Regions from separate parts of the Bacillus sp. ABR genome, predicted to be linked through region 2. Evidence: a T-box and tRNA genes for the amino acid it is inferred to sense, from the RefSeq annotation. Region 2 holds a T-box; the other holds one or more tRNA genes.

Region 1 (16,215 bases), on a different contig from region 2:
ATATTTGGATGTTCAAATAGGAGGTCGACACTGCTTTTCATATTTGCATCAATGCCAGTCGGGTTGGTAATGAGACCAACCCTTTTCCCTTTTAGCCATGAAAGATTGCTTGAGAGTAGTGTTTCGATCCCTGTTTTGACTGCTGCTTTTTTTCCTTTTGTGTCTGTTCGTTCTTGATCTGCGGGAGAGGCGGCGGTCAATGTGCTCATCATGAGAATGCTTGCGATTATGAAACTTGCTGTTTTCTTCAAGAGAATCCCTCCTATTTGATCTGTTTCCCTTTCAAATTGAGTCCATAGCCGAATGGGTAAAGGGTTTGATTTGGATGAGTGACAGATGGGATATCAACTGGCAGTTTCCCTTTAGGTGATGCAGCTCCAAATATCACTTCTAGTCCAGCAGGAATATTTGGCTGATTGAATTGTCCGTTTGAGTAGCCTTTAAAACCGTACACAGCTAGTAAGGCATCAGCTTCTTCAAAATTTGCCGCATCATAAGGGTTTCTAAGACTCATGATGACCATTTTTTTATTTTGTGCTGCTGCTTCTTTCATGACAGCACGAGGGAAGGCAGTTGCCCATTTTTTTGGGTCCTGGACATTGTCATCAATTACGCCATCATTTACAGCTGGGTCATTTTGGACAACGTAAGAGCCAGTGATGACATAGTCAGCTTCTTGAATTAGTTTGGCAGAGTCTTTGGTGAACGTTTTATCCGCAAAAGCATATGACTGGATGCGTACAGGCTTGATCTTTTTTTGTTTTATGAGAGATTCGACTGTGACAGACATTGCTTTTGTCTGATCTTCGTAAGGTGCCATGACCACGATTTTGTCATTCTTTTTAGGCTTGAAAGGTAAGGTTTTTTTGTTGTTTTTAAGCAGGGTGATTCCTTCACGTGCCATTTTTTGTTCTGCTTGACGGTGCGATTTTTTCCCGACGACTTGAGTGGCTTTTTTGATTTTTTTCTCAAGACTGATTGGTTTTTTGGAGGAAATAATGCCGCGTTTGATTTTCAATTGAAGAATTTTTTCGACGGATTCGTTAATCTGCGACATCGGAATTTCTTTCTTTAAAATCGCTTGTTTGACCGCATTAAATACATTCTCCAGGTTTTTCTCTGTTTTTAATGAGGTAACTGGTGCTGGCATGAGAGCGATGTCGACGCCTGCTTTAATGGCCATCACTATGGCTTCTTCCTGTCCAAAATTATCTGCAATCGCTTTCATGTTTAGGGCGTCTGTCACAACAACACCTTGAAAGCCCATCTCTTCTTTTAATAAGTGTGTGATGACTTTTTTTGATAAGGTTGCTGGAACCATGATGTCCTCGCCATCTTTCTTGCTTCGATACGTTGTGTCATCAATGGCAGGAAATTGCACATGAGCGGTCATGACCATATCTGCACCAGCATTGATCGCTTGTTGGAACGGATACAGCTCAACCTTTTTTAAACGATCTAGGTCATGCTCTACGAGCGGCAAGCCATAGTGACTGTCGACCGCTGTATCACCATGTCCCGGGAAATGTTTTAGTGTGGAAATGGTCTTTTCCTTTTGAAGTCCTTTCATGGTTTGAAGGCCAAGTCTAGAGACAAGAGCAGGATCAGAGCTAAAGGAACGGACACCAATGACGGGGTTGTTTGGGTTGTTATTCACATCAAGCACAGGAGAGAAGTTTGTATTAATCCCCAAGGCGTTTAATTCTTTTCCGATGATTTTTCCTGTGTCATATGCATTTTTTTTGCTTCTAGAGGCACCAATCGACATATTTCCTGGGAAATGTGTTCCCTTTTGTAACCTTGTGACGATTCCGCCTTCTTGATCAATAGAAATGAGTAAAGGAATGTTTGGTGATGCTTTTTGAAATTCGTGGGTGAGTTTCACGGTTTGTTCCGTATCAACGACATTCTCCGCAAATAAGATGACACCACCTAGATGATATTTTTCTACAAGGTGAGATACTTCGTTATTCATCTTTGTGAAGCCTGTAGGTGCGGATTCATCTTTTGTTTGCCAATTGCGAAAGTCCGGCATGAGCATTTGACCTATCTTTTCATCCAGTGACATGTCTTGAACCATTTGTTTAGCGGTGGGCAGAGAGGCAGAGCTAACCTTTTCCGTTGGAATGGAAGAGGTTAGCAGGGCTAAAACTAGTGCAGCGGGAAAGAGAGCTTTCAACATCGAATTCCTCCTTTTACTTAAAAGATTCGTAGATTGCAGTCATGATGCTTCCATAAGTACCAGTTGGGAACAGGTCACCTTCAAATTGATTAGGATTGGTTTCTGGTGAAACAACGGGTGAATGTTTCTTATTCGTCAGCAAGACGACACCTAAATTGTGTTTAGGATCAATCAACGTCATTGTGCCGGTCCAGCCAGTATGTCCATAGGCTTCGTTACTTGCATATTTTCCAAACATCCATTCCATGTCAGTATGACCGTTTTTTCTCCAGCCTAGCCCGTAAGTTGGGTTCGTATCAGAGGAGGCTGTAAAGAGATCGATGGAAGCTTGATCAAAGATGGTTGTTTTTCCATAGCCTCCTTTGTTAAGCATCAGCTGAAGCAGCACGGCCATATCTGAGGTATTCGAGAAAAGTCCAGCGTGGCCGGAGATACCTGCCATTGAGTAATATGCTTTCTCGTCGTGTACTTCACCTAGCAGGGTGTACCGTCGGATGTTTTCAAAATCGATTACACCGTCTCGTGAATTGCCTAAACGTTCTGTTGCTGCAAAATGCTTCGGCTTGAAGCCTTTTTGCAGCGGATTGAACATTGTGTGTTTGAGACCTAACGGCCGATAAATGGTTGACTCGACATATTGATCAAGAGGCATGCCTGTTTTCTTCTCGATGATCATGCCTAGCAGCATGTAATCAATGTCACTATAAATGTGCTGGGTACCTGGCTTGTATTGCAGCGGTACTTTTGGCAGCCATTTCATCGTTGTTTTTCTATCTTGAGAATAAAAAGAGCCAGCTGATTCTTTGCTATAAAATAAGACACTGGAAGGGAGACCGGCAGAATGGGTGAGAAGATCCTTTACCCGGAGCTGGTCTTTACCGGTTACCTTTGCATCAGGTTCATCCTGAAAATCTGGAAGGATGGTCTGTATTTTTTCGTTGACATCAAGTTTTTTCTCGTAGACAAGCTTTTGCAGGGCATAGTTGGTCGCATACATTTTTGTATTGGATGCCAAATCGAATAGTGTATCCTTTTTCATTTTTTTATATGATTTGAGCGCTGTTGTACCATCGTATTTTTGCCGGTAGCCATAGGCTTTTTGATGGACGATCTTTCCGTCCTTGATAATGATGAGAGCGGCTCCTGGAAATCCTGCTTTGATGTCATTTTGAATCATTTGATCAACCTTCCTCAGCTGCCTGGAAGAAAAACCTACTTGTTCCGGTCGTTTTGCTTTTTTTAAGACGGGATATTCTTCAGGTGCTGTTTTAGACAAAGACGATACAGGATGGGAGCTAGTTGCAAATGTTTGTACTGGTAACCCAAGGAGCATGAGCAGACATGTGATCAAGAGAAAACATTTCTTCAAGGTCTAGACCTCCTTATTGATTGTGATCCTCGAATTCAACAGCCATATCATCATGAAATCCAAATAAGTATGTGAAGAAAAATCCAGCAACATATGCGATAAATAGTCCAATTAAGTAAAGAAGCATTTGATGTGTGTGAACAATAAAGGTTAATGGAAGACCAGATACACCGATGGCTTTCGTCGCGATTTGGAAGTAGGCTTGAAAAGCGCCGCCGATTCCTGCACCAAGACAAGCGGTGAGAAATGGTCGTCCTAGCGGGAGTGTGACACCAAAAATGAGTGGTTCACCAATGCCCAGCATCCCAGAAGGAAGTCCACCAGCAATGGCTCTTTTGAGCTTTTTCTTTTTTGTTTTCATATATATGGCGAATGCAGCGCCTACCTGTCCTGCACCGCCCATAGCGAGAATTGGCAGAAGCGGGTCATCTCCAATTGAATTGATGAGTTCCATATGAATCGGTGTCAGCCCTTGATGAAGTCCTGTTACAACAAGTGGAAGGAAGGTCGCACCAAGAACAAATCCTGCGAAGATTCCGCCCATATTTAATAAGTAAGTCAGTCCTGAGGTGATGGCATCAGATATAAATCCGCCGACTGGCATGAAGACAACATACGTGAAAATGCCTGTAATGAGTAGTGTGATGGTAGGTGTGACGATGATATCAAGAGATTGCGGGACGAAGCGTCTAATTCGGGTTTCCACAAGTGCCATAAAGATGGCGGCTAGAAGAACACCGATGAGTCCGCCTCTGCCTGGTAGAATATTTGTGCCAAATAACATAATGTCTGCGGAGGCTGGGTTAATAATGAGAATACCAGCTAATGCGCCTAATGCAGGAGAGCCTCCAAATTCCTTTGCGGCGTTTGTTCCGACTAATATCCCTAGGTAGGCGAAAAGGCCAGAACCTATAACTGTTAAAATAACTGCGGCTTGAGATTTTTCGTCAAGCCAGCCTGCTTGCACGATCGCTTTTGTAATCCCAGTAATAAGCCCTGAAGCAACAAGTGCCGGAATGATTGGAATGAAAATGCTGGCAATCCGCCGTAAGAACAGCTTGAACGGTGTGCGGTTTTTTTGTGAAATGGCTTGCTTGTTTTTTTGTGCTTCGTTGTTTAAATCATAAGAGCCAGACGCATTTAGAAGCTGTTCAAACGCACTTGATACTTGGTTGACAACGCCGGTACCTAAAATGATTTGAAGCGTTTCTGCTTCGACGACGCCAATGACGCCATCGAGTTCTTTGATTGCTGTGATGTGAACTTTTTCATTATCGATCGGTGTAATTCGAAGACGTGTCATACAATGTGTATGGGAAGAGATATTTTCAGAACCACCACAGAGTGAAAGAATGTCTTTCGCCAACTGCTGATATTTCTTTTGATGACTCATGTTGAATCCCCCTTTGTTTTTCGTTTCATGGAGCGGATGGCATGCCTTGTCTTGTCAATATATTGGGCTGTCTCTTCATATTGACGAGAAGCTAAACTGAGGAACAAGACATCAATTAAGTAGAGCTGTGCCATTCTAGAGGAAGTGGCAGCACTGCGAAAAGGTGCTTCATTGGAACCGGACGTCGATAGGTGAACATCACATAAAGCAGAAACGCTAGTATGACCTGGATGTGTTAAAGCAATGGTTTTCACTTGGTTGTCTTTTGCGAGCTGAAGGGCTTGAATGATGTCTAACGTTTCTCCTGAAAAGGAGATACCAAACACAATGTCATTCTCTCCTGCATTTGCGATGACCGTAGATGCAATGTGCATGTCAGTGAAGGCTGTCGCTGCATAGTTAATTCTGAGAAATTTCTGCTGGGCATCAGCTGCGACGATGCCAGATGCACCAACACCGATAAAATGAATTTGGTTTGCATTCAGCAGTAATTGAACAGCCTTTTCTAAAGCATCTGCATTTAAAATAGAAGCGGTGTCCTTAATCGATTGAATCGAGTTTCCAGCTGTTTTTTGAATAATGGATTGAAGTGGTTCATCTTGTTCGATATCTCTGTAGCCTTGTTTATCGTCATGCATCAAGTCTCCAGCGATCCGCATTTTTAAATCTTGATAGCCATCCAGCCCGAGAGATTTACAAAGACGGATGACTGCAGAGCTGCTTGCGCCGGCTGCCTGACTGATTTCGTGTACTGTACTTTTAATGACTTTGTCAGGATGGGCAAGGATATAGTCTGCAATGATTTTTTCAGATTGGGGGAGCTTTGATTTGATTGTGTGTAGTAGGGTAAGTCCGCCTGCTGACATGAGCTCTGCCTCCTTTAGGATTGATAACGTGAGATCGCTTTGTCGATATGACCATTCGTTTTGCTCAGTAAATCTTTGGCTGTTTTCTTGTCTGTGTTTGTTTGGAGCATGACGATGGCGGTTTTGACTTCTAAGTCTGCTGCTTCGAGAGTCTTCACGGCTTGTTCGTAGGAAGCATTTGTCACATGTTGAATGATGGTGATGGCGCGTTCTTTTAATTTATGATTGCTGACTTTTACATCAACCATCAAGTTTTCATATACTTTGCCTTGTCTGATCATGACTGAGGTGGAAAGCATATTTAAAATCATTTTATGAGCGGATGCTGCTTTCATTCTTGTTGACCCAGTGATGGCTTCTGGTCCTACAATGACCTCAATGGCGCAATCTGCAAGCTCGCTAATTTCTGCTTGTTCATTGCAGCTGAGTGCTACTGTTTTAGCTCCAATTGACTTTGCATAGTTTAAAGCGCCGATGATATAAGGTGTCCTGCCGCTTGCGGCAATTCCGACGACTGTATCTTTTGATGTCAGGTGGATGTGTACTAAATCCTGTTTGCCGGCTTCTTCACTATCTTCCACATCTTCGGCAGCTTGAGAAAAAGCTGAGTCTCCGCCTGCCATGATGCCTACAATGACATCAGGTGAGACGCTATAGGTTGGGGGACATTCGACAGCATCCATTACGCCAATTCGGCCGCTTGTTCCGGCGCCTAAATAAACGAGTCTGCCTCCATTTGAGATGGATTCATAGGCAAAGTCACTTGCTGTTTTGACATGGGGAAGTACAAGGTTGACTGCTTGAGCGACCTTCCTATCTTCTTCATTAATCATCTGGAGTATTTCAAGCGGATTTGCTTGAGAAATTCCCATTGTGTTGGGGTTTCTTGATTCTGTTGTCAAAGAACGCAGTTGAGATGGCTGCATGTGACATACCTCCTTATTTCTTCATTTTCAGTATATTGAGTATGATATGAAATTTCAATATTATATTTGAATATTGAAATTATATTTCAGCCGAAATGTTGAATAAATAGGGAGTAAATAGTTAGAAAATAAAAAAAATAAAAATCCCCTTTACAAAAGGGGGACAACCTGTATATAATAACTTTTGTCAGCTTCACGGAAACAACAAACTTGACAAACTGGCCCGTTGGTCAAGCGGTTAAGACACCGCCCTTTCACGGCGGTAACACGGGTTCGAATCCCGTACGGGTCACCATGATGTGGAGGATTAGCTCAGCTGGGAGAGCATCTGCCTTACAAGCAGAGGGTCGGCGGTTCGAGCCCGTCATCCTCCACCATATGCCGGTGTAGCTCAACTGGTAGAGCAACTGACTTGTAATCAGTAGGTTGGGGGTTCAAGTCCTCTTGCCGGCACTGTTTTATCTTTATCAATTCCATATGTGGAGGGGTAGCGAAGTGGCTAAACGCGGCGGACTGTAAATCCGCTCCCTCCGGGTTCGGCGGTTCGAATCCGTCCCCCTCCACCATTTTTGGGCTATAGCCAAGCGGTAAGGCAACGGACTTTGACTCCGTCATGCGTTGGTTCGAATCCAGCTAGCCCAGTTAAGACACCTTTTTGAAAAAGGTGTCTTTTTTTATGTTGGCAGAGGGACTGTATAACTATTCAAAATGTTGTCGAGTTGAGTCAGAAGGCATCAAGAAAGTAAAATATAAGCATGAACGGAAAGGGGATGTACATATGGGAGAGCAAAAGAAGGTCACGATTATTGGAGTTCCAATGGACTTGGGTCAAACGAGAAGGGGCGTCGATATGGGCCCGAGTGCGATTCGTTGTGCAGGCGTAAAAGAAAAATTGGAAACGCTCTCATTTGATGTAGAGGATCTTGGAGATATTCCAGTTGAACAAAGAGATGATGAGAAAGGTTTATATACAAGTGAAAAGCTGAAAAATTTGACGGAGAATGCTGGGGCAAATCAGCTGCTTGCTGAGAAGGTTGACAGTATTGTGCAATCTGGTTCGTTTCCGCTCATTTTAGGCGGTGATCACAGCATTGCGATTGGCACACTTGCTGGGGTAGCCAAGCATTATGAAAACTTAGGGGTCATTTGGTATGATGCACACGGGGATTTGAATACGGAGGAAACCTCTCCTTCTGGAAATATTCATGGCATGCCGCTTGCTGTCAGTCTCGGTTTTGGGCATGCTGATTTAACGAATATTGGCGGTTATTCGCCTAAATTGAAGCCTGAAAATGTCGTTATAATTGGTGCTCGATCTTTAGATGAAGGAGAGCGGGCATTGATTCGAGAGAAAGGCATTAAAGTGTATACGATGCATGAAATTGATCGTTTAGGGATGACAAGGGTGATGGAGGAAGCGATTGCGTATCTAAAGGAGAGAACAGATGGTGTCCATCTGTCGCTTGATTTAGATGGATTAGATCCAGCGGAATGCCCTGGTGTAGGTACTCCGGTAGCAGGGGGCATTAGTTACCGGGAGAGTCATCTCGCAATGGAGCTTTTAGAGGAGGCGGGTATTTTAACGTCTGCTGAATTTGTTGAAGTAAATCCGGTTTTAGATGAGAAAAACAAAACCGCTGAAGCGGCAGTTGCGTTAATTGGTTCATTAATGGGTGAAAAGCTATTGTAGAGCGGGACTTGTTCCCGTTCTTTTTTTGTTTTGGGAAAATTTAAGGATATGTTAAGGTTTTTACCGGTTGATAAGCGTAACACACTGTCAAAAATTTGTTACACTATTTTTTAGAGGAGAATGAAACCTTTTGGAAAGAGGTTCGTATACATAAAGACCGGTGAAGGCAGAGGTTGAATATACTATGGACACAATGATTAAAAAGAGAATTAAGCAAGTGAAAAAAGGCGACCAGAACGCATTTGCAGACATCGTAGACCTGTATAAAGACAAAATTTATCAGCTGTGCTACCGTATGCTTGGGAATGCACATGAAGCGGAGGATATTGCGCAGGAGGCGTTTATTCGTGCTTATGTGAATATCGAAAGCTTTGATGTGAACCGTAAGTTTTCCACGTGGCTGTACCGCATTGCAACCAACCTGACCATCGACCGTATTCGCAAAAAAAAGCCGGATTATTATTTAGATGCAGAGGTGGCAGGAACAGAAGGATTAAATATGTATTCTCAAATTGCTGCTGATGGCATTTTGCCAGAGGATGAGGTGGTGTCTCTTGAATTATCGAGTACCATTCAGCAAAAAATTTTAAGATTACCCGACAAATATCGTTCGGTCATCGTATTAAAGTATATTGATGAACTCTCGTTAAAAGAAATTAGTGAGATTCTGAATATACCAGTTGGTACGGTGAAAACGAGAATACACAGGGGTAGAGAGGCTCTCCGGAAACAGTTGAGAGACCTTTGAGTGAGGTGATTTTGATGAGCTGTCAGGATAGAATCGTCCAGCTTATGCATCAGTATTTAGACGGGGACATTGAGCCCCAAGACGAAAAAGAATTAAAAAGCCATCTGCAATCGTGTGAGGAGTGCCGTACTCATTTTCAACAAATTGAGAAATCCATCGCGCTAGTGCAGAGTACATCTCATATAGAAGCACCATCTGATTTCACTGCAAAGGTGATGGCAGGTCTTCCAAAGGAGAAAAAGCGTGTGTCGGTTCAAAGATGGATCAAAGCTCACCCGCTGATGGTAGCCGCTGCCCTCTTTCTCATTTTAATGGGAGGCAGTCTGTTTACGAGCTGGAATACCGATCATAATTTCAGTGTGTCAAAGCAGCCGAATCTCGTCGTTGAAAATGATACAGTGACCGTACCTAAAGGGGAAACCGTAAAGGGTGATGTCACTGTCAAAAATGGCAAGCTGATTGTAGAAGGCAAGGTTGATGGAAATGTCACCGTCGTCAATGGGGAACAGTTGACTGCTTCTGCCGGACAAGTCACTGGTCAAATTAATGAAATTAATGAAGTATTTGATTGGATCTGGTACAAAATGAAATCAACAGCACAAAACGTAATGCGGGTCATTGGGCCAGAGGAGCAAAAGTAACTCAATCGGCTTAAAGAGCAGTCTCTAAGGGGGCTGCTCTTTTTCTATACATTGGTGGGATTCACGCATACTAGCAACTCAGCCAGATATGGCAACTATTTTCCTTGCTGAAACAAAATGTGGTATAATAGCCACGCTATGTATTGATACATAGGCTATTTTTATATTAAAAAATGCATCAAACGAAGAATAACTGAAAATTCTGGAGGACGAGGAAATGGCTTTAGGGGATATTCCTTTTTTGCAGTACCTCGGTAATGCTGTTGATATTCTCGTTGTTTGGTATGTGATATATAAATTAATGATGGTCATCCGCGGAACAAAAGCGGTTCAGCTTTTAAAGGGAATTGTGGTCATTGTTCTCGTCAGGATGGGAAGTGCGTATCTCGGTCTTAACACACTTCAATGGCTGATGGATCAAGCGATTACGTGGGGATTCCTTGCGATCATTATTATTTTTCAGCCAGAGCTAAGGAGAGCGCTTGAGCAGCTTGGGCGCGGCCGTTTCTTCTCAAGAAGCGGGACACCTGTAGAGGAGCAGCAGCAGAAAACGATCGAGGCAATTACAAAAGCAATTAACTATATGGCGAAACGCAGAATCGGCGCACTGCTGACAATTGAGCGCGATACCGGAATGAATGATTACATAGAGACAGGAATTCCTTTGAATGCAAAGGTGAGTTCAGAGCTGCTCATTAATATTTTCATTCCGAATACACCGCTTCATGACGGTGCTGTCATTATGAAGCGGGATGAGATTGCAGCTGCAGCTTGCTATTTACCGCTGTCAGAAAGCCCTTTTATCTCTAAGGAGCTGGGGACGCGTCATAGGGCGGCAGTCGGAATTAGTGAAGTGACAGACAGCTTAACTGTCATCGTTTCTGAGGAAACTGGCGGTATTTCTGTCGCAAGGAATGGTGATCTCCACCGAGAATTGACAGAAGAAGCGCTTGAAGAAATGCTGATTGCTGAATTTAGTAAGAACAGCAAAGATGCTTCCTCGACCAAATGGTATTGGAGGGGCAAGAAAAATGGATAAGATTTTGAATAATCGCTGGGCCGTTAAGCTTCTTGCATTGGTCTTCGCTTTATTGCTGTATGGTGCAGTCAATTCAGCGCAAGCGCCCACGCCGAAAAAAATCGGTGAATCCTTTTTCCCAACATCGACGACAGATGAAGCAACTTTAACCGACATTCCTGTTAAAGCGTATTATGATGATGAGAAGTACGTCGTCACTGGTGTGCCGCAGACAGTCAATGTCACGATTAAAGGATCAACTAGTGCTGTGAAAACAGCAAGACAAACAAAGAATTTTGAAATTTACGCAGACATGCAGAACTTATCGACAGGTACACATAAAGTGGAGCTGAAGGCAAGAGATGTATCGAAGGGACTCACACTATCGATTAATCCATCTGTGACGACTGTGACGATACAAGAAAAAACAACAGCTGAATTTCCTGTTGAAACCGAGTTTTATAATCAAAATAAAATCAAAGACGGCTATACACCTGAACAGCCCATTGTGAATCCGAAAAAGGTCACAGTTACTGGATCAAAGGACGTCATCGACAAAATTTCTGTCATTAAAGCTTTTGTGAACTTAGAAGATGTCGATCAGCAAATTGAAAAAGAGGCGAAGCTCACTGTGTATGATAGCAGCGGGAATGAGCTGCCAGTTGAAGTAAGTCCGTCCGTGGTGGATATTACGGTCCCAATCTCGAGTCCAAGCAAAAAGGTCCCTTTTAAAATTGAGCGGACGGGCAGCTTGCCAGAAGGGATCAGCATCTCAAGCATTGAGACAAGCCCGAGTGAGGTCACAGTGTACGGCTCTCAAAAGGTGCTGGATGCCCTTGATTTTATTGATGGCGTCAAGCTGGACCTAAGCAAGATCAAAGATGATACGGAGATTGATGCCGATATTCCCCTGCCAGATGGTGTGAAAAAGGTATCACCCGAAACCGTTAAGATCAAAGTGAAGGTTGCAACAGCTGAAGAAAAAAAGATCGATAATGTACCGATTTCTGTCGTGGGTTTGAGCAAGGATCTCACATCTGATTTTGTGAGCCCATCTTCTGGACGGATCACGTTAACAGCAAAGGGATCAAAGAGTGCGATTGATAAACTAAAGGCTTCAGATGTTGAAGCCTATATCAATGCAGGGGACTTGAACGAAGGAACCCATGAGGTCAAAGTTCAAGTAAATGGTCCTCAAAATGTGACTTGGACATTATCGAGATCAAAGGTCAAAGTGAAACTCACTTCTACTGATACAGAGGATCAGCCGGCTTCGACGAATGATCGGAAGGATCAAAAAGATCAACAAGATCCATCAACTGATGACGATGATCAGGGTGAGAAGAGTAAAGAAGAATCCACGCAAGATAAAGCAAAGAAAGAATCGAGTCAAAGACAGCGGGTCAAAGAAGATAAAAAAGAGGACGATGCGTCCTCTTGAATGGTAAAAAAGGAGCGATTGAAACATGGGCAAGTACTTTGGAACTGATGGTGTAAGGGGTGTAGCGAATAGCGAATTAACGCCAGAGCTCGCATTTAAAGTTGGGAGATTTGGCGGCTATGTGCTCACGAAGGATAAAGAACGTCCAAAGGTACTCGTTGGTCGAGACACACGTGTATCTGGTCATATGTTAGAAGGAGCGCTTGTTGCAGGCTTACTTTCAATTGGAGCTGAAGTGATGCGTCTAGGTGTGATCTCAACACCTGGTGTGTCTTATTTAACGAAGGCAATGGATGCTGAAGCGGGTGTCATGATTTCTGCTTCACACAATCCAGTTCAAGACAACGGCATTAAATTCTTCGGCGGTGACGGCTTTAAGCTGTCAGATGAACAGGAAAACGAAATTGAGCAGCTGATGGATCAGCCAGTCGATCAATTACCACGCCCAGTTGGAGCCGATCTTGGAACGGTGAACGACTACTTTGAAGGCGGTCAGAAATACTTGCAATTCTTAAAGCAGACAGCGGACGAGGATTTTACAGGTATTCACGTGGCGCTTGACTGTGCACATGGTGCAACCTCTTCTCTAGCGACACATTTATTTGCAGATTTAGATGCTGATGTGTCCACAATGGGAACATCTCCAAACGGATTGAATATCAATGATGGTGTAGGCTCCACTCATCCAGAAGCACTTTCTGCTTTTGTGAAGGAGAAGGGTGCAGATATTGGTCTTGCGTTTGATGGTGACGGTGACCGTTTAATTGCAGTCGATGAAAAAGGTGATATCGTAGACGGTGATCAAATTATGTACATATGTGCACGTTATTTGAAGGATGAAGGCCGATTAAAGGATGACACCGTCGTGTCAACGGTTATGAGTAACCTTGGTTTCTATAAAGCGCTTGAGAAGCAAGGCATTAAGAGCATTCAAACTGCTGTTGGTGACCGCTATGTGGTTGAAGCGATGAAAAAAGACGGCTATAATGTCGGCGGCGAGCAGTCAGGTCATTTGATTTTCCTTGATTATAATACGACAGGTGATGGCATGCTTTCTGCGATCATGCTTGTGAATACGCTCAAAGCGACAGGGAAAACATTATCAGAGCTTGCAGCGGAAATGGAAAAGTTCCCGCAGCTTTTAGTGAATGTGAAAGTGTCTGATAAATATAAAGTAGAAGAAAATGAAAAAGTAAAATCGGTGATCCAAGAGGTCGAAAAAGAGATGAATGGTGACGGCCGTATCCTTGTTCGTCCATCGGGGACAGAGCCGCTTGTACGTGTCATGGCAGAGGCGAAAACAAAAGAGCTGTGTAATGAATATGTGGCTCGAATTACAGCTGTTGTGAAAGAAGAAATGGGTATTGAGTAATAGGTGAAGGCAAACCGCTGCCAGCGGTTTGCTTTTTTTTGAATAAACGACATAATTGGATGGATCTATACGAATGATATAAGCGAGGGCAACTTGAAGCTGCCTTCATACATAGGAGAGCACATCAAAGGTAGAACGTGACAAGCCTCATCGCATATAGTGTATGGAGGTCTCACTTTCTCAAATGAAGGGGATCACCCGCTAAATTGTGATTGACGGAGGTCAGACCTTATAGTACAATCATCCTTGTGTTACTGGATTTTTATTCTATCAGGAAAGGCAGGGTAGATGTTCAGAAACTCTCTTATAATTATAGCGCCCGAACTAAGCGATCGGACGAAAGATGCTTAGTTGACGAGGATGGAGGTTATCGAATTTTCGGCGGATGCCTCCCGGCTGATCAAAAAAGAGATCACAGCCGTAAGTGTTTCTTTAAAGCAAAGAGGTGACTCTTTGTACAAAGGGAATACACATGATCTCCCAAATTAAACATGTAGAGAGGGACAAAGAAATGTCCCTTCTATTTTAGTAGGCTTTCTTTGTCCCTTTCACATGATCGGGAGGAAGAATATTTATGTGTGGAATCGTAGGTTATATTGGTCAGAATGATGCGAAGGAAATCTTATTAAAAGGTTTAGAGAAGCTTGAGTACCGCGGGTATGATTCAGCAGGTATCGCTGTGGCAAACGAAGATGGCGTGCATGTGTTCAAAGAAAAAGGACGTATCGCTGAGCTTCGTGAAGTCGTAGATGCAAACGTAGCATCTTCAGCAGGAATCGGACATACACGCTGGGCAACTCACGGTGTACCAAGCCATTTAAATGCACATCCGCATCAAAGTGCTTCTGGCCGTTTTACGCTTGTTCATAACGGTGTCATTGAGAACTATGTACAATTGACACGCGAATATTTACAAGACGTCACACTAAAAAGCGACACAGATACAGAGGTTGTTGTTCAAGTCATCGAACAATTTGTCAGCAGAGGTCTTGATACAGAGGAAGCTTTCCGTCAAACGCTTCTTCAACTAAAAGGCTCTTACGCAATTGCCCTTTTCGATAACGAAAACAAAGAAACAATCTATGTGGCGAAAAACAAAAGCCCATTATTGGTTGGTTTCGGCGAAGGATTCAACGTTGTGGCTTCTGACGCAATGGCGATGCTTCAAGTAACAAACGAATATGCGGAATTAATGGATAAAGAAATGGTCATTGTCACAAAAGACGAGGTTATTATTAAAAACCTTGACGGTGATATCATGACACGTCCTTCTTATATCGCTGAGCTTGATGCAAGCGACATTGAGAAAGGCACATATCCTCACTACATGTTAAAAGAAACGGATGAACAGCCGCTTGTTATGCGCAAAATCATCCAAGAATATCAAGACGAAAACGGCAAACTGTCAGTCGCTGGCGATATCGCAAGCGCGGTAGCAGAAGCAGACCGCATTTACATTGTGGCTTGCGGAACGAGCTACCATGCTGGACTTGTCGGTAAACAATACATTGAAGACTGGGCGAAAGTACCTGTAGAAGTCCATGTAGCAAGTGAATTCTCTTACAACATGCCGCTTCTATCGAAAAAGCCGCTGTTCATCTTCCTTTCTCAATCTGGAGAGACTGCGGACAGCCGTGCTGTACTTGTTCAAGTCAAAGAGCTTGGTCATAAAGCATTAACGATCACAAACGTACCAGGATCTACGCTTTCTCGTGAAGCGGACTTCACATTGCTTCTTCATGCAGGACCAGAAATCGCAGTGGCTTCAACAAAAGCCTACACAGCTCAAATCGCTGTCCTTGCAATCCTTGCATCTGTTGCAGCTGAATTAAATGGTCAATCTCTTGACTTTGATCTTGTCAAAGAGCTTGGTATTGTAGCAAACGCAATGGAAGCCCTTGTCGATCAAAAGGATGAAATGGAACAAATCGCTCGTGACTTCTTCACAGTGACACGTAACGCATTCTTTATCGGAAGAGGACTTGACTACTATGTGTGCCTTGAAGGTTCACTAAAACTAAAAGAGATCTCTTACATCCAAGCAGAAGGCTTTGCTGGCGGAGAACTCAAACACGGCACAATTGCTTTAATTGAAGAAGGCACACCGGTCATTGCCCTTGCAACGCAAGAGCACGTGAACCTCAGCATTCGCGGTAACGTCAAAGAAGTCGTTGCACGCGGAGCAAACCCATGTGTCATCTCACTAAAAGGCCTAGAAGACGAAGGCGACCGTTTCGTCCTTCCAGCTGTACACCCAGCACTTGCACCACTTGCATCTGTTGTTCCATTACAGCTAATCGCTTACTACGCAGCACTTCACCGCGGGTGTGATGTGGATAAACCACGTAACCTTGCGAAGAGCGTGACGGTGGAGTAGACAAGAGATAGGTCAATTTTCATTTAAATTTAGAAAAATATTGTAATTAAAAACTCCTTTAGATATTATTATCTAGAGGAGTTTTTTGTTCAAATATTACACCTGATAAAATATAAGAGAAATACTGAAGTTTTAAAAATGTGTAGATTTCATATTAAAGGGGTCAATTTAAATGTATGAGCAGCCACAATT
Region 2 (16,215 bases):
ACACCTCTTGATACATCTCCTTGATGAAAGAAATTGCTTCTGTTTTTGTCATTCCATACATCCTCTCTATTATTAACTGATTAACTAAATAACATTATAATTAACCGGTTAACAAAATACAAATAAAAAAATAACCCCATATAGAATGAGGTTATTTTGCAGGCTGGGGATAAGCGAGATCTTCAAGCAATTTGACATCATGCTGATGAAGTTGCTTAATCATTTCTTTTCGCACAGCGAGAGCGGCTTCGAAGTATTTTTCGTCTTCGACCATTCCCTTAACTGTGATTTCAATCCCGCGATTCAGCTTATTCAAGCCCATAATTCCATGAACTTGAAAGGGTTCAATGGCATTTTGGAATTCATCTTTTTTAAGTAAATCATGATGCATTTGATTTAAATTGTCACATGCTGATTCAAGTGCTTGGAAGGCGATATCTGGGTTTTGATTCGCGCTAATTAACACAGATTCCGTAATCCGCATATATTGCATGTTATAGTTTTGGATTTGCCTGATATCCCCGTTAGAAATGGTTAACAGCTTGCCGCTCCATTCTCTAATTTGCAGAGAGCGGAGACCAATCTCTTCAATGGTTCCATTAAAGAGGTTATTCACCGTCACATAATCCCCTTTATGAATCTGGCGTTCATAGATGAGAAAAATGCCTGCTAAAATATCACGAATGAGCGTCTGGGCGCCAAAACCGATGACGATCCCAGCGACACCAGCACCCGCAAGAATTTTCCCAAAGTCATGAAAGAAAAGAGAAATGACATAGAGCACAAAGCAAATCGAAGCGGTGTATTTCGTGACCGATTTGACCAAGCTCTCGATCGTTTTCTTCTTTTTATCCTCTATAAACTCAGTTCGTTTAAAGAAAATTTGAAGGGCTTTGTTGATCATAAAGACAGCAAGCCAAAGAACGAGCCCAACAAGGAGAATTTCAATGTATTTGTTTTTGACCACTGTCAGAAATGTATCGTCCATCTATCGATTACCCCCTGGCTGTTCGAGAAGTAAAATCAACATCTTGATAATAGCTGTTTTTCACTAGAACATTCGGACCGAGGCACTGCACGCTTGGGCAATGACAATTCAGCTCTTTTGCTAATTTCGTGTCCATCCAGCGTGTATAGGCTGATTGCAATGTATCAGTTGCAATGTTTCCAAGCGGCGGTGTATCGCCAAAGTCTGTCACAATAATATTCCCATCAAAAATATTCACATTCAACCGCGAACGGCCGTCAGGGTCATTTCGTACTGTGACATTTTTCTCCTGGCGCAATCGATTAAGGAGACGCTGGTCTTCTTCATCTGTGCTGCATGAATAAAATGGCAGGGTGCCAAACAGCATCCATGTGTTTTGATCACGAATATCAAGCAGCTGATGAATCGCATCCCGCATTTGCGGAAGCGTCAATGATTCAAGGGCGCTGGCGAAATCACTTGGGTACATCGGGTGAACTTCGTGGCGCTGGCATTTCATTTCCTCGACGATCTGCCGGTGGATGTGCTCAATATATGGAAGCGTGCGCTTATTCAGCATAGTTTCAGCGGATACAGTTACGCCCGCTTTGACAAGTGCCTGACTATTTTCAATCATGCGGTTAAATAATTTCTCGCGCTGCTCAAAGGTTGGTTTACGATCCATCATAGCAAAACCGACTGTTGCAAACTCTTCAACAGTGCCCCAGTTATGTGAAATGTGAAGGACGTCTAAGTATGGAATAATTTCTTCATAGCGCGCCAAATCAAGGGTTAAATTTGAATTGATTTGTGTACGCACGCCGCGTTCATGGGCATACTTTAATAAAGGGACGACATATTCCCGTACAGATTTAAGAGAAAGCATAGGCTCTCCGCCTGTAATACTGAGTGAGCGCAGGAGCGGAACTTCATCTAAACGGCGAAGTAACAAATCTATCGGCAGTGCATTCGGGTCTTTAGGCTGTAAGGTATAGCCGACTGCACAATGCTCACATCTCATGTTACACAATGTTGTTGTCGTAAATTCAATATTAGTCAGCTTCATTTCTCCGTAATCCTGCACATCGAGATAGGCTTCCCAAGGGTCGTATGCAGGTGTGATCGGACGAAGTGCTGTTTTTTGGTTCATGGTATCTATCTCCTTTTCATTCGGGCAAACGTAGACCCGCCAACAGTTAATTTTAAGCCTCATCACGGTTATACGCAAGAGGGACACAATTGATTTACAAGGGAAAAAAAGATAAGCTATAAACAAACGCTAAAGGGAGTGTATCGATGGGCAAGGCAGCAGACAGCAAAGAGCAGCAGGTTGATTATTTAAAGAACCGATTAGATATGTTTATGAATGTGATTGATTCATTAGATCCCGAATCAACAGACGTTGAGGATATAGACAGACTGATCCAGATGATTGACGACCTGGAAGCGAAATATGAACGGTTTAAAAATGATTGGAAGGAAGAATAGCTCGCGCAATGCGGGCTTTTTTCTTTAAATTGGCAGGTGAATCGGTGTATGAGTCTCGGTCTTATTCTGCACAATAGAAGAAAAACCGGGAAGTGACGTAAATGAAAAAATTCATGCTGATCTGTTTATGTGCGCTTTTTGTTTCCATGCCTCTTTCAGAAGCAGGAGCCGTGTCTAATAAGCCCATCCACTGGGGATTTGCGAAAAGCAAAGAGCACAGGCCGCCGGATGCGGGCAAAGAATTGACGGCACTCTTAAAAAAGTATGATGCCTTCTATTTAGGCAACACGAAAAAGAAAGAGATTTATTTCACCTTCGACAATGGATATGAAAATGGGTACACACCCAAGATCTTAGACGTGCTGAAAAAACATCAAGTACCAGGCACCTTTTTTGTGACAGGTCATTTTGTAAAGGACCAGCCCGGGCTTGTCAAACGTATGGCAGAAGAAGGTCATATCATTGGCAACCATTCCTATCATCATCCAGATTTAACAACAAAAAGTACGAAAGAAATCAAAGAAGAACTGGACCGTGTCAATGAAGCTGTGTACAAAATCACAGGAAAGCAAGATAACCTCTACCTTCGTCCGCCGCGCGGTGTGTTCAGTGAAAGGGTACTAAAAGAAACAAAACAGCTCGGCTACCAAACTGTTTTCTGGTCAGTAGCGTTTGTAGACTGGCATATCCATCATCAAAAAGGAAAACAGTATGCTTACGATCAAATGATGAAACAGGCGCACCCAGGTGCCATTTACTTACTTCATACCGTCTCAAGAGACAATGCCGAAGCGCTGGATGATGCCATCACCGCTCTGAAAAAACAAGGATATTCCTTTAAAAGCCTAGACGATCTCATGCTTGAAAAAGTATGGCATCTGCCTCAGCTATAGAAAGAAGCCTGCAGAAGACCTGCAGGCTTTTTGATTATGCCTCTCTGATTTTACGCTGAAACAAAAGAGGGTGATGAACTGAACAAACACTATTTAAAAATCCTAAACCACCCTTTATGTTTAAACCACAAAAGCATACCTGAGACGAGCAGACCCATGAAAATCAGCACGCCAAAATAGCCGTATTTCCAATGTAATTCAGGCATGTTGTCAAAGTTCATTCCGTACACCCCAACAATAAAGGTCAGTGGAATAAAAATGGTCGACACAATGGTCAATGTCATCATAATCGCATTCATCCGGTTGGAATTCAGCGTCTGATAGCTGTCTCGTAAATCCGCTGTCATGTCCCGGTTCGACTCAACGATCTCTGTTAGTTTCAAAAGATGATCGTAAATATCATTAAAATACGCTTGGCGGTTTGTATCGCTTTTCATCGTATTTGTGTTCACAATACGATATAAAAGGTCCCTCATTGGGATAATCGTTCTTCGCAGTTTGAGCAAATCGGATCGGATTCCGAATACTTCGTTCATCAACGTGCCATACGTTTTATGACCTTCTTCATCCTCAATTTCATTCAGCCTGTCCTCTATTTGATAAATAATAGGGAAATAATCATCAACAAGCTGATCAATCAGCATGTAGGCAATATGCTCAGGTCCGCTGTTTCTTTCTTTATCAGACCCCTTGAGCTTTCGAATGACACGATCAATGTATGGCGCTTCCTTTAAATGAAAGGTCACGATATAGTTTTCACCAACAAACAGATCAACTTCCTCAGAACGCAGCGTTTTTTGATTAAGGGCATGTAGCACGAAAAATAAATAACCTTCATAAAAATCAAGCTTCGGCCGCTGCAAATAATGGAAGCAATCCTCAATCGCAAGCGGATGGAACTGAAAATATTCCTTCAAAAGCGCTGCTTCCTTTTCCGTTGGTGCATGAAAATCAATCCAATACCAGGCGATTTCGGGGCTTGAAAGCTGCTGCATTGTTGCATGTTCAATCAAGTCGCCGTTTTTTGTCACTGCAAGTTTTCTCAGCATGTGCACCCCTCCAGACTTGCATTATATCATGAAGCAGCGCCGGTGAACTTATACGTTTTCTACATAAAAAAGCCGATCTCAGAAAGAGATCGGTTAAATGTGCGTGTATGATTAATGGATAAAACCGAGAATTAAGGACGATGGAACGTAACGAATTTATCTTGACGGTCAAACCAGCCTCTAAACGCCCAGTTATCCCAGCCGCCATCGCCGTTGTTTTTAAATGTACCGCTTTCGAATACCCAAATTCCGTAAACAACATTACCAAGATTAGCAGTAGCGAAAGTTTTGACGCCGTTAAAACGGTCTTCGTAGTTCTGGCTTAGGTTAAAGACCATGACATTATATCTGCCGCCAGCAGCGTAGAATGTGCTTTCCATGACGCTTTTCACGAATCCAGAACGGTTTGCATTTGCGTTTACTGCGTTTACAATGGCATTGGCAATCCCAAGAACATCAAAGTTTACGTTAACATTAGGGCTAGCCGTAGTGCCAGCTTTACCTTCAGCAGCAGCTTTGTTTAAGACAGTTTGCTGAAGTGTAGTAGAAACAGGTGCTGAAGTTTTTGGCTCAGCAGCGTCAGCGAATAATGGCAGTGTCGAAGAAACAGCAGTGGCAAGTGCAACAGAAAGAATGGTTTTTTTCATTGGTCGGATCTCCTTTGTTTTTTAATTTTGGGTCTTCTTTTTTGTAAAATGTGAAACTAGGTGAAGCCGGTTATCAATGAGGTAAATATGTTCTTGCAAGATAAAACAAATGATTGCCTAATCCGCTAATTCCTTTGTTCACCTCCTTGATATGTCATAATTATACAAATATATTCAGGGAGGAAGATATCACCCAGAGGTTCTATTTCTAATTTAAGGAAAATGATCCTAAAATGTTGAAGATTGCTGTCGAATGTTAGCTGAATTCGACTAAAAACTTTCTTCTATCCAAAAGGAGAATGACCACAAATAAGGAAGATATAACTGATAAATTCTTGTACTCTTTATGTTAAAAAGTATTCAATAAAGAGAATCATTCATGCAAAATGAAACAATTACATCTGCGTATGTTGGCAGAAAGGAAGAGGACATGTATGTGGGAAAAACAGCTGGTGATAGAGCCGCCGTATCATTTCGATCAAGTGCTTAGACGCTTATCAAGTGATCCATTAAAAGCAGTCGATTTGAGTCAAAGAGAAATCAAAGTGCCGATCAGATTGGAGCAAAAACCGTATGTGGTCATCGTTCAAGCTACTGGAACAATAGATGCGCCTATGTTCCGGGTGCGATCAAACGGCCCAGAGGAACCCCTTCTTTCTGAGGTGAAACGGATATTTGGCATGGAGCATCAATTACACATGATTCAAGACCACTTTTCTCAAACCAATCTAGCGCCCATTTTTAAGGAGCATATCGGAACGCCGCTCATGCTGGATTTTCATTTATATCATTGTTTCATGAAATGCATCATTCATCAGCAGCTGAATCTTTCGTTTGCTTACGAGCTCACGAAACGATTTGTCCATACGTACGGTGAGCAAATAGAAGGTGTTTGGTTTGATCCTTTACCAGAAACCATCGCTTCTCTTGAAACAGATGATTTGAGAAAGCTTCAATTTAGTCAACGAAAAGCAGAATATGTCATCGATGTATCGAAACGAATTGTGAGCGGCTCACTTTGTTTAGAGGAATTACACGATTTATCTGATCTGGAGGTAGAAGAGCGTCTGCTTCCGATTAGAGGGATTGGACCTTGGACGGTTCAAAATGTGCTCATGAATGGGCTTGGAAGACCAAATCTCTTTCCAATGGCAGATATCGGCATTCAAAATGCAATCAAACGGCACTTCGACCTGCCTGAAAAGCCGACAAAAGAAGAGATGGTAGCGCTAAGCAAGGAATGGACCCCATATTTAAGCTACGCTTCTTTATATTTATGGAGAAGCATTGAGACAGATAAATAAATGAAAGGCATTTTCTCTCTTTGTCCAAGACGTGATATACTAAGGAGATGGAATAAAATGAAGACAACCTATCAATGGTTTAAATAGAACGGAGAGAATAAAGTGAAAGAAAAACAGCAAGGTGCCCTTTTGCAAAAGGGACAGCAGTTCCCGCTTACCATTAAACGCCTTGGCATTAATGGAGAAGGGGTCGGTTATTTTAAAAAACAAGTGGTCTTTGTCCCAGGCGCGCTTCCAGGTGAGGAAGTGGTGGTTGAAGCAACGAATGTCCAAGCAAAATATGCAGAAGGTACGGTCAGGAAAGTGCGAAAGCGCTCTGAGCATCGAGTCAAACCGCCATGCCCAGTATACGAAGAGTGCGGCGGCTGTCAGCTTCAGCATTTGGCGTATGAGCAGCAGCTAAATGAAAAGCGTGATATTGTCATTCAATCAATGGAGCGCCATACAAAGCTATCGGTTGAAAAGCTTGATATCAGGCCAACGATCGGCATGGAAGACCCGTGGCATTACCGAAACAAAAGTCAGTTCCAAGTAGGACGTTCTCACAGCGGAGACATCATTGCAGGACTTTACGGACTGAATTCTCATAAGCTTGTACCGATCAAGGAATGTATCGTGCAGCATCCAAAAACGAACAAAACAACGGGTGTTGTTCGCAAAATTTTAGAGAAGTTCGGCGTATCTGTTTACAATGAACGGACAAGAAAAGGCGACGTGCGTTCGATTGTCGTGCGTGTCGGCTTTGAAACAGGGGAAGTACAGGTCGTTCTTGTCACATCAAAACCTGAATTTCCAAAGAAAAAAGAAATTGCCGAAGCCATTCAAAAACGTCTGCCTGAAGTGATGTCCATTATGCATAATATCAATGGCGAAAAAACATCAGTCATCTTCGGCCATAAAACATCTCACCTAGCTGGCAATATGGTCATCCAAGAATTTTTAGGAGACGTCTCTTTTGAACTAAGTGCACGTGCTTTCTTCCAATTGAATCCGAAGCAGACGCTAAAGCTTTACGATGAAGCGAAAAAAGCGGCCAAACTGACTGGTAAAGAAAAGGTCGTCGATGCGTATTGCGGCGTTGGAACAATTGGGATGTGGCTCTCAGATGGCGCAAAAGAAGTAAGAGGAATGGATGTCATCAAAGAATCAATTGATGATGCGAAGAAAAATGCCAAAAAACACGGCATGAAAAACGCGACCTATGTGACAGGAACAGCTGAAAATTGGCTGCCAAAATGGGTCAAAGAAGGCTTCCGTCCTGACGTCATCGTCGTCGACCCGCCAAGAATAGGCTGCGAGCGCACCTTCTTAGACACCGTCAAACAAGTCAAACCAAAACGCTTTGTCTACGTCTCTTGCAACCCATCCACACTAGCAAAAGACCTTGAATACATGTCAAAAGACTACAAAATCGAATACATGCAGCCAGTTGATATGTTCCCGCATACGGCGCATGTTGAGACAGTTGTATCAATGGTAAGAGTGTAAAAAGTGAAGTGAATAAACAGTCCGTGATTTGAATACTGGTGGCTAACTGGTAGGATGATCACGGATTTTTTTATCAACTGAGTAAATCAAGTTCATAAAATAGAGGAGGATAACGATGAGTCAATTTGAAATACTGACAAAATACATACCGAAGCTTCAGGAGGACCATATCGGAGAATGGGTGATCGATCAGGAAAATGATGGAACAACTGAACGCCCAATCCAGATGCCCTTTGTGAATTATTCCGAAACGGTCCAACGCTTTCTTGATGATGTCTATACCTTTGCAGAACAGCATCAAGAAATGGAACTTACCCGCTATAGTGAAATCCTCTCAGAAAATGGAATTGATTGGGGAACGAACGATATGGAGCATGTGGACATCTCAAATTTAAATGCGCAGTGTGTACTTGCTCTCATCATGGGGGCTTTGAGAGCTGAGCGATTTAGTGAGGGAGCCATATTCAATTTCTTTAAAAGTGGAAACATGTTGAAGTGTCTTGAAAGATTAGATTGTTTGGACTAAGAGCGGTTTATTTCAATTATTGGAGTGATCATATGAAAAATAAAACAGATGCAGCCGATACTTTTCCTCCTATGAAAATAGAAGAAATTGATCAAATTTTATTATATGATCTTGATGCAATAAAAATTGAAAAAGAAGATGAGCGTATAAAATTCATTTTACAAGATCCCTATTGTCCTGATAAAAGTCATATTCACAGTGTGTATGTCATTTATAAGAAGTCTATACTCAATTTACTTGAAGGTAGGATTCGTTCTATTCATAGTCATGAATTCATGAGTGCTAAGAAAAAAGATCGAACGATTTCTAAAGAAGATATAGAATATGTATTAGAGATGGCTACAGTTGTGGTTCTTGCAAGTGAAAATAATGGAGTAGTGACGAATTATTTTTATAGTGGAGACGGAGAAAGGTTAGATCGTATTTTTAATATATGCTTAGGTTATTCAACAGACTTACAAAAAGAGAATAAAGTAAGTTTGGAACGATTTATGAATGATATGAAGATTGTTGAGCAGATGGGATTGTTAGAAAAAATTTTAGGATAATGGGCAAAGCCTAGATTTTAGAGAAATCTAGGCTTTTTGCGCTTTTGAAAAATTTATTCAACTTCATCAAATGATTATGCAAATGAAAATCTTCTATTGACTTTCCCCTTTACTGAAAGGTTTATACTTTGATCAGATCAACAAAACGGAGGAGATCAGGATGTTCAAGATTGGCGATTTTTCTATGTTAAGTAAAGTCCCTGTCAAAACCTTAAGGTATTATGACCAGATCGATTTATTAAAACCTAAACAGATCGATCAAGATTCGGGATACCGGTATTATTCAGCTGAGCAGCTGCTTGAGGTCAATCGGATTTTTCTATACAAGGAATTAGGCTTTACGTTAAAGCAAATGGGTCAGCTTCTTCGTGAAGATATTTCTGTTGAGCAGATTCAGGGCATGTTTCTCTTGAAAGAGAGTGAGATTCAGCAATTGATCGAGAGAGAACAGCAGAAATTAGCGCGTATTAAGGAGCGGATGCACCTCATCAAACGAGAGGGGTGTGTGGAAAAAGAACAGGAGGTCATCATCAAATCGGTTGAAAGCAAACACATCATGTCTTTTCAATCCAACGGAACTGTTGACGAAATCCCATCATTCTTTGAAACGTTTCATCATTTGTTACAAAAACATCCGCAAGAATTGAACTCTGAGCCACAAATCGTGCTGTGGAGGGAATCACTTGCTAAAGAAAGTGAGTTCGAATTTGAGGTTGGGTATTCCGCTAAAGCGTTAAGGGGCTCTCTTCCTCAGGGAATTACGATGCGCACGTTACCAGCTGAAGAAACCATGGCGACGCTCCTATTTCATTCAGATTCTCCATTTGCACAAACTGCTTGTGTTGACCTGGCGACATGGATCGAAAATAACGGATATCGCGTGAAAGAAGATCAGCCGGGAAGAGAGATTTATTACCCATTGTCTGAAAATGAAGAAGGAAGACTCATTGAAATTCAAATTCCTATAAAAAATGAAGTCAAATCGTAAACATTGCCCAAAGGAGAAACGTCACGATGAAAAATAAAGCCGTTGTTTATTTACTTGCTTTAGCAGCCTTCTTAATCGGAACAATCGAATATATCATTACAGGGATTATTCAAATGGTCGCAGATGATTTACAGGTCACGACATCAGCTGCTGGTTTATTGGTCACATCCTTAGCGCTCTCAGCAGCAATCGGCGCACCGATTGTCATTGCACTAACCATCAATATCGACCGCAGAAAAATATTATCATGGATGCTGATCATTTTTACTTTAAGTAATATCGTCACAAGTGTCAGCCATTCGTTTGAAATGGTGCTGATGACAAGGATTTTACAAGGAATTAGTGGAGGGACGGCCATTGTGGTGGCAATGGCTGTGGCCACTCGGCTTGTAGAACGAGAAAAAAGAGGAACAGCGATTGGCATCATTTTAATGGGACTCAGCAGTTCCTTGGTTTTAGGTGTGCCAATCGGGACATTTCTAAGCAGCATGATGGGATGGAAAGCATTATTTGCAGCCATTGGATTGATCACGCTCATTCCGCTGATTGTTGTATATAGGCGCATCCCTTCTATGAAAGAACAAGAACCGGTGACGCTAGGTATGCAGTTATCGATATTAAAAGATAAGAGAATTTTGCTTGCGGTGGCAGTGACACTCTTTTATGTAGGTGGATATTCTACTTTATTTACCTATTTAACGCCATTCCTGCAAGAATCAGCAAACCTTAGCATCACAGAAATCAGCGTCATTTTATTGCTAGCGGGAATATGTAGCTTTTTGGGCTCCAGTCTTGGAGGGATAGCAGCAGATAAAAAAGGCCCAATATTCACGATTTTCTCCGGAATTATTCTACAAATCATCATGCTTATGCTGCTAGCATTTGTGACAGGGAATCTCGTGGTCATGGTGGCGGTGATCATGATATGGATGATTGCTACATGGAGCACATCGCCAGCTCAGCAGCTATATCTTGTCACACTTGTACCGAAATCTCCTGATATCGCATTAAGTGTCAATACATCATTTATTCAATTCGGATTTGCTTTAGGCTCTGGTTTAGGAGGACTTGTACTAAGCAGGACATCTATATTGAACCTCAGCTGGATCAGCGCTGGAACGGTTCTTCTCGCTTTACTCATGACCATTCTGATGGTGGCGTTTGATCGAATCTCTCAGCATAAGAGTTTGAAGGTAATGGAGCAAGGAAGGTAACATAGATTCACTAGTATTGAGGGAACTACTTATTTCGGTAGTTCCTTTTTTTTGATTTGAAGAAGAACCAGTTGAGGGAGTTTATTTGCTACAATGGGAGTGAATATCCGAAGGTTTTTAAGCGTTAATAACAAATGACTCCAAAAAATAATGCCAAAAATGTACTGGTAGACGGGAGAGAATACATAATGCCAATAAGCGAGGACATCATCAATCGTAAAGGCGCTCGAAAGGGGAGTGACATTCCTCATGACGTCTTGATTCTTTTGAATCAGGGAGAGTTAGAGAGTGTCAATTTAACTGAATGGTTGGCTGTCAATCACGTGACTCTATTACAGCATGTTTTGCCGTCTATTGGTTTAGACAAACATTTAATCGATCTTTCAGCTGAAATCGCCAAACAAAAAGCGGAGTCAGGCATGAAAGCGATTCGTCTTATCGGTCATTTGTTAGATGAAGTGCTGCAGGAAGAAAATGAGGAAAAAAGAGTGGAAGTCATACAGGCATGCAGCCGTCACATATCTGATAGCGTCCGCTGCTGGGCTGCTTATATGAACAAGCAGCATTCATCCTCTTTGGAAGAGAAACTAGCGTACATTCAGCCTTTCGCAGCTGATCACCATTTTGGTGTTCGCGAAATTGCTTGGATGTCAGTGAGAGAAAGTCTAAGTCATCAGCTCGATCAAAGTATAGAATATTTAACAGAATGGGCAAAAAGCGAGGATGAAAATATTCGTCGATTCTCTGTAGAGTCGATCCGTCCAAGAGGTGTATGGACAAAGCATATTGAGTTATTAAAGCAGGAGCCGGAAAGAGCACTGCCAATTCTAAATCACCTCAAATCTGATCCATCAACATATGTTCAAGATTCTGTAGGAAACTGGCTGAATGACGCTAGTAAAACACAGCCTGATTGGGTACGAAATCTGTGCGAACAGTGGTCAAAGGATTCTAATACAAAAGCGACAAGCAGAATTGTTAAGAAAGCCAAGAGAACGATTGTGAAGGGGAATTTGTGAAAAAGAACATGAACTAAATTTCCTTTTTTGAGGGAATTTTTATCTAAATGATTCAGGAGAAATTCTTAGAGGTATGCAGATATATTCTTCAGAATGGTATAAATTAAGTTTTATTTGAGTCAAATATTGTTTTTGTAACCATTCAATAGAGCATATTAATTCTTCTGAATACCTATCTATAAAGAAAACAATATACAGAGAGAGTGAGTCGTACCATTGATGAATCAAGATACTTTTGCTGATTGGTTGAGAACTTATGCAAATATAAAACCATACTCTATTGGAAGATACTCTAAAGCGATCGGCACAATATCCTCAGAATTAGGAGACTATGGATTACAGAAGATTAATTTATTTAATTTAACTGATGCTGCCTTTATTGATGAAATTCTTAGTAATCCAGAGTTCAAAAAGAAGAATGAAAAAGGACATAGGATGTATAGTGTAGCTTTAAATCATTTTAAAAAATACATTGAATATTATGATGATTCTGAGTTGCAAGCAGAGCTATTTAAAGAGGAGCAGGAGTTTGAAAAGTACCTAATAGGAAATCCTGCTGATGTCGGCAGAGCTGATATTGAGGATAAGCCAAAAGATAAGCCTAAACATAGGTTAGTGAAAAATAAAAAGGTATGGAGTAGAAATCCTAAATATGCAGTTGGAGCTGTTGCTGATGCAGATTATTTATGTGAGTTCGATAAACAGCATAAGCATTTTATTTCTAAGTTTAATGGAGAGAATTATGTAGAGGCTCACCACTTGATACCAATGCAATATCAGGATCAATTTGATCACAGTTTAGACATCCATGCTAATATTGTTTCAATTTGTTTAGTCTGTCATAAGAAAATCCATTATGGACGATTTGAGGACAAGAAAGAAATATTAGATAAGCTATTTCACAGTAGGAGAGAGAGACTTCTTAAAGGTGGAATTGATATAGAAATTTCACAGTTATACACGTATTATCAGGATTGAGAAATCTAAGGGAATTATGGCTGGCTTAAGATTACTACCTACATTAGGATGCTAATTGAGTATTTAGGACAAATTGATTATAGCCTGAGTAAAATCACTCAAAATGCCATTTTAAAGAATGAATTTCATTAGCTTTACTCAAAATAAAGCTTTACATCATCCATCATCATCATGTAAGATATGGAGAAATTAAAAGCGAAGAAAAGGACATGAGCCATTTTTACTGGTTATCAGAGAGGGAAGTCACGCTGAAATCTTCCTAACACAGAAAAGTTGTCTTACCACCTTTGAGCTGTATTGGGGAAATTACAGTATCCAATATCGTCTACGCCACGTTACGGCACCAGAGCCATAAAGCGAATACGCATTATGGGAATTTGGGTGGAACCACGGATCACACATTCGTCCCTCTATGAGGGATGGGTGTGTTTTTTTGTACACTCATATAGGATCATTGCTTTGAAAAGGACATGAGCAGCTTTTATCGGTTACCAGAGAGGGAAGTCACGCTGAAATCTTCCTAACGCAGAAAAGCTGTCTTACCACCTTTGAGCTGTATTGGGGAAAATTGCAGTATCCAATACCGTCAATGCCGCGTTACGGCACCAGAGCCATAAAGCGAATACGCGTTATGGGAATTTGGGTGGAACCACGGATTACACATTCGTCCCTCTATGAGGGATGGGTGTGTTTTTTTTATTTCAAAAAATAGGAAAGGTGTGTCAGTTATGAGAGAAAACATGGTGAAGATTCAATTTCCAGATGGAAAGATAAAGGAGTTTCCCGCAGGTACGACTGTTGCAGATGTTGCCTCCCATATTAGTCCGAGCTTAAGAAAAAAAGCAGTGGCGGGAAAGGTCAATGATCAAATGGTTGATTTAAGTGAAAAGCTAAACAGCGATGCTGGGCTGTCTATTGTCACACTTGATTCAAAAGAAGGGGTTGAAGTGCTGCGCCATACATCAGCACACGTATTAGCCCAGGCTGTGAAAAGGTTATATGACAATGTCACACTGGGGATCGGACCTGTCATTGAAAATGGATTTTACTATGATATGAAGCTCGATCAAACATTAAGCGTAGAGGATTTGGAAGAAATTGAAAAAGAGATGAAAAACATCATAAATGAGAATCATCCCATCCAAAGAAAAGAGGTCTCTTACAAAGAAGCAGAAGCGCTGTTTGCACATGATCCATATAAGCTGGATATTTTAAAAGGGTTACCCTCTCAAGAAGCCATCACAGTTTATCAGCAAGGAGAATTTGTAGATTTATGCCGCGGGCCGCATGTACCTTCTACAGGGTACTTAAAGTCATTTAAACTAACACGTGTTGCAGGGGCTTATTGGCGGGGAGATAGCAATCAGGATGTCTTGCAGCGAGTGTATGGTGTAGCGTTTCAGCATCCAAATCATCTAGCTGATTATCTTCATTTCATGGAAGAAGCAAATAAACGTGATCACCGGAAATTAGGGAAGCAGTTATCCCTCTTTATGTTTTCAGAAGAAGCACCAGGCATGCCGTTTTATTTACCAAAAGGTCAGATTGTCAGAAATGAATTAATGGCCTTTTCAAGAGAAGTGCGAGGAAAAGCGCATTACGAAGAAGTGAGTACACCGTTTATGATGAACCAAGAGCTTTGGGAAAAGTCAGGGCACTGGGATCATTATCATGAAAATATGTATTTCTCAGAAGTAGACCATACAAGCTTTGCTTTAAAACCGATGAACTGTCCAGGGCATATGCTCATGTTCAAAAACAGCTTATATTCATACAGAGACCTCCCGATCAGAATGGCTGAGTTTGGCCAGGTGCATCGTCATGAATTTAGCGGAGCGTTAAATGGATTGTTCAGGGTCAGGACATTTTGCCAAGATGATGCTCACATTTTTTTAAGAGAAGATCAAATCGAAGCTGAAATCAAACGGATTTTCCAATTAGTTGATCATGTGTATCGGACATTTGGGTTTGAGTATTCCGTCGAGCTATCCACTCGTCCAGAAAAAGCCTTAGGGGATGATGCCATTTGGGAAATATCCGAAACAGCACTAAAAAATGTGCTTGATCGTCTAAAGGTCGACTATCAGCTAAATGAAGGAGATGGGGCATTTTATGGCCCGAAGATCGATTTTCATATTAAAGATGCCCTGCAGCGGAGCCATCAGTGCGCCACAATTCAGCTGGATTTTCAAATGCCTGAGAAATTTGATTTAACATATATCAACGAAAATAATGAAAAGGTACGGCCAGTTGTGATTCACAGCGCCATTTTTGGTTCTCTAGATCGTTTCCTTGGCATTCTCATTGAGCATTTTGCGGGTGTCTTTCCATTATGGCTAGCACCAGTACAAGTACAAATCATCCCAGTCTCAACTGTTCACCTTGATCACTGCTTAAAGGTGCAGCAGCAATTAAGAAGTATCGGAATAAGAGCAATAATCGATGAGCGTGATGAAAAACTTGGCTATAAAATGAGAGAAGCACAAATGCAAAAAATCCCTTATATCGCTGTCATTGGCGATACAGAAATGCAAGACAACACACTAAATATTAGACAGCACGGAGAAAAGACTTCAAAGCAAATGTCTGTTGAGGATTTTAAACGTTTGGCAGCTGAGCAAATAAAAGACAGAACAGCTGCTCAAGAAATGATGTGATGATTTCATTACGAAGAATGAGACGTCCATTGAATGATGGGCGTCTTTCCCTTTCCATTTCTGCAATGGAAAGGGAAAATATTGAAACATTTTTTCGGTAAAATCGTAATAAAGATAGAGCGTTCAAAAGAAACATTTAAAACGGAGAGGAGTATTACATGGATCAAGCTGCACTGAAAAAGATGAGGACAAAACAAGTAGTTATCTCTAATTTACTATTCGGCGTGATGATCTTGATTTTTTTTGTTTTGATTCAAAAAGTTGAGATTCAATTTACATATTTCTTTCTTTGTTTAGGAATCTTCATGCTCCTTCAAGGCATTTACGGCTTGATCAAAAAAGGATCAACAAAGTCTTTCATTCCCATTTTTGAGCAGGTAGCCATTTATGAAAAAGAAAAATTGGGAAAAGAGTGGGAGAAAGAACAAAGAGTGGAGAACATTTGGAAA

The links. A T-box is a leader RNA that pairs with one kind of tRNA and senses whether it is charged. The one in region 2 lies ahead of thrS (threonine--tRNA ligase), so its partner is inferred to be a tRNA-Thr.
Region 1: it encodes a tRNA-Thr, which carries the amino acid that the T-box ahead of thrS (threonine--tRNA ligase) is inferred to sense. The anticodon was not compared.

What each region holds. Positions count from the first base shown of each region.
Region 1 covers NZ_JAOYSL010000004.1:4,050-20,264, forward strand. Annotated here, with positions in the region: gene OIT90_RS13490 (exo-beta-N-acetylmuramidase NamZ family protein) at 1-212, opposite strand, end outside; gene OIT90_RS13495 (glycoside hydrolase family 3 protein) at 263-2,182, opposite strand; gene pbp4b (penicillin binding protein PBP4B) at 2,196-3,551, opposite strand; gene OIT90_RS13505 (PTS transporter subunit EIIC) at 3,565-4,944, opposite strand; gene OIT90_RS13510 (MurR/RpiR family transcriptional regulator) at 4,941-5,810, opposite strand; gene murQ (N-acetylmuramic acid 6-phosphate etherase) at 5,825-6,736, opposite strand; tRNA gene OIT90_RS13520 (tRNA-Glu) at 6,957-7,031, shown strand; tRNA gene OIT90_RS13525 (tRNA-Val) at 7,038-7,113, shown strand; tRNA gene OIT90_RS13530 (tRNA-Thr) at 7,117-7,189, shown strand; tRNA gene OIT90_RS13535 (tRNA-Tyr) at 7,218-7,302, shown strand; tRNA gene OIT90_RS13540 (tRNA-Gln) at 7,307-7,378, shown strand; gene rocF (arginase) at 7,515-8,426, shown strand; gene sigW (RNA polymerase sigma factor SigW) at 8,611-9,174, shown strand; gene rsiW (anti-sigma-W factor RsiW) at 9,189-9,815, shown strand; gene cdaA (diadenylate cyclase CdaA) at 10,033-10,854, shown strand; gene OIT90_RS13565 (CdaR family protein) at 10,847-12,274, shown strand; gene glmM (phosphoglucosamine mutase) at 12,300-13,646, shown strand; gene glmS (glutamine--fructose-6-phosphate transaminase (isomerizing)) at 14,221-16,023, shown strand; gene OIT90_RS13580 (ParB N-terminal domain-containing protein) at 16,196-16,215, shown strand, end outside.
Region 2 covers NZ_JAOYSL010000006.1:61,266-77,480, reverse strand. Annotated here, with positions in the region: gene OIT90_RS17440 (nuclear transport factor 2 family protein) at 1-52, opposite strand, end outside; gene OIT90_RS17435 (mechanosensitive ion channel family protein) at 152-988, opposite strand; gene yfkAB (radical SAM/CxCxxxxC motif protein YfkAB) at 996-2,117, opposite strand; gene OIT90_RS17425 (SE1561 family protein) at 2,264-2,455, shown strand; gene pdaA (delta-lactam-biosynthetic de-N-acetylase) at 2,557-3,348, shown strand; gene corA (magnesium/cobalt transporter CorA) at 3,438-4,397, opposite strand; gene OIT90_RS17410 (hypothetical protein) at 4,529-5,044, opposite strand; gene OIT90_RS17405 (DNA-3-methyladenine glycosylase family protein) at 5,479-6,348, shown strand; gene rlmD (23S rRNA (uracil(1939)-C(5))-methyltransferase RlmD) at 6,451-7,836, shown strand; gene OIT90_RS17395 (DUF6508 domain-containing protein) at 7,952-8,362, shown strand; gene OIT90_RS17390 (hypothetical protein) at 8,395-8,910, shown strand; gene OIT90_RS17385 (MerR family transcriptional regulator) at 9,071-9,898, shown strand; gene OIT90_RS17380 (MFS transporter) at 9,925-11,112, shown strand; gene OIT90_RS17375 (DNA alkylation repair protein) at 11,301-12,131, shown strand; gene OIT90_RS17370 (HNH endonuclease) at 12,351-13,109, shown strand; T-box leader at 13,299-13,522, shown strand; T-box leader at 13,560-13,784, shown strand; gene thrS (threonine--tRNA ligase) at 13,838-15,766, shown strand; gene OIT90_RS17360 (hypothetical protein) at 15,925-16,215, shown strand, end outside.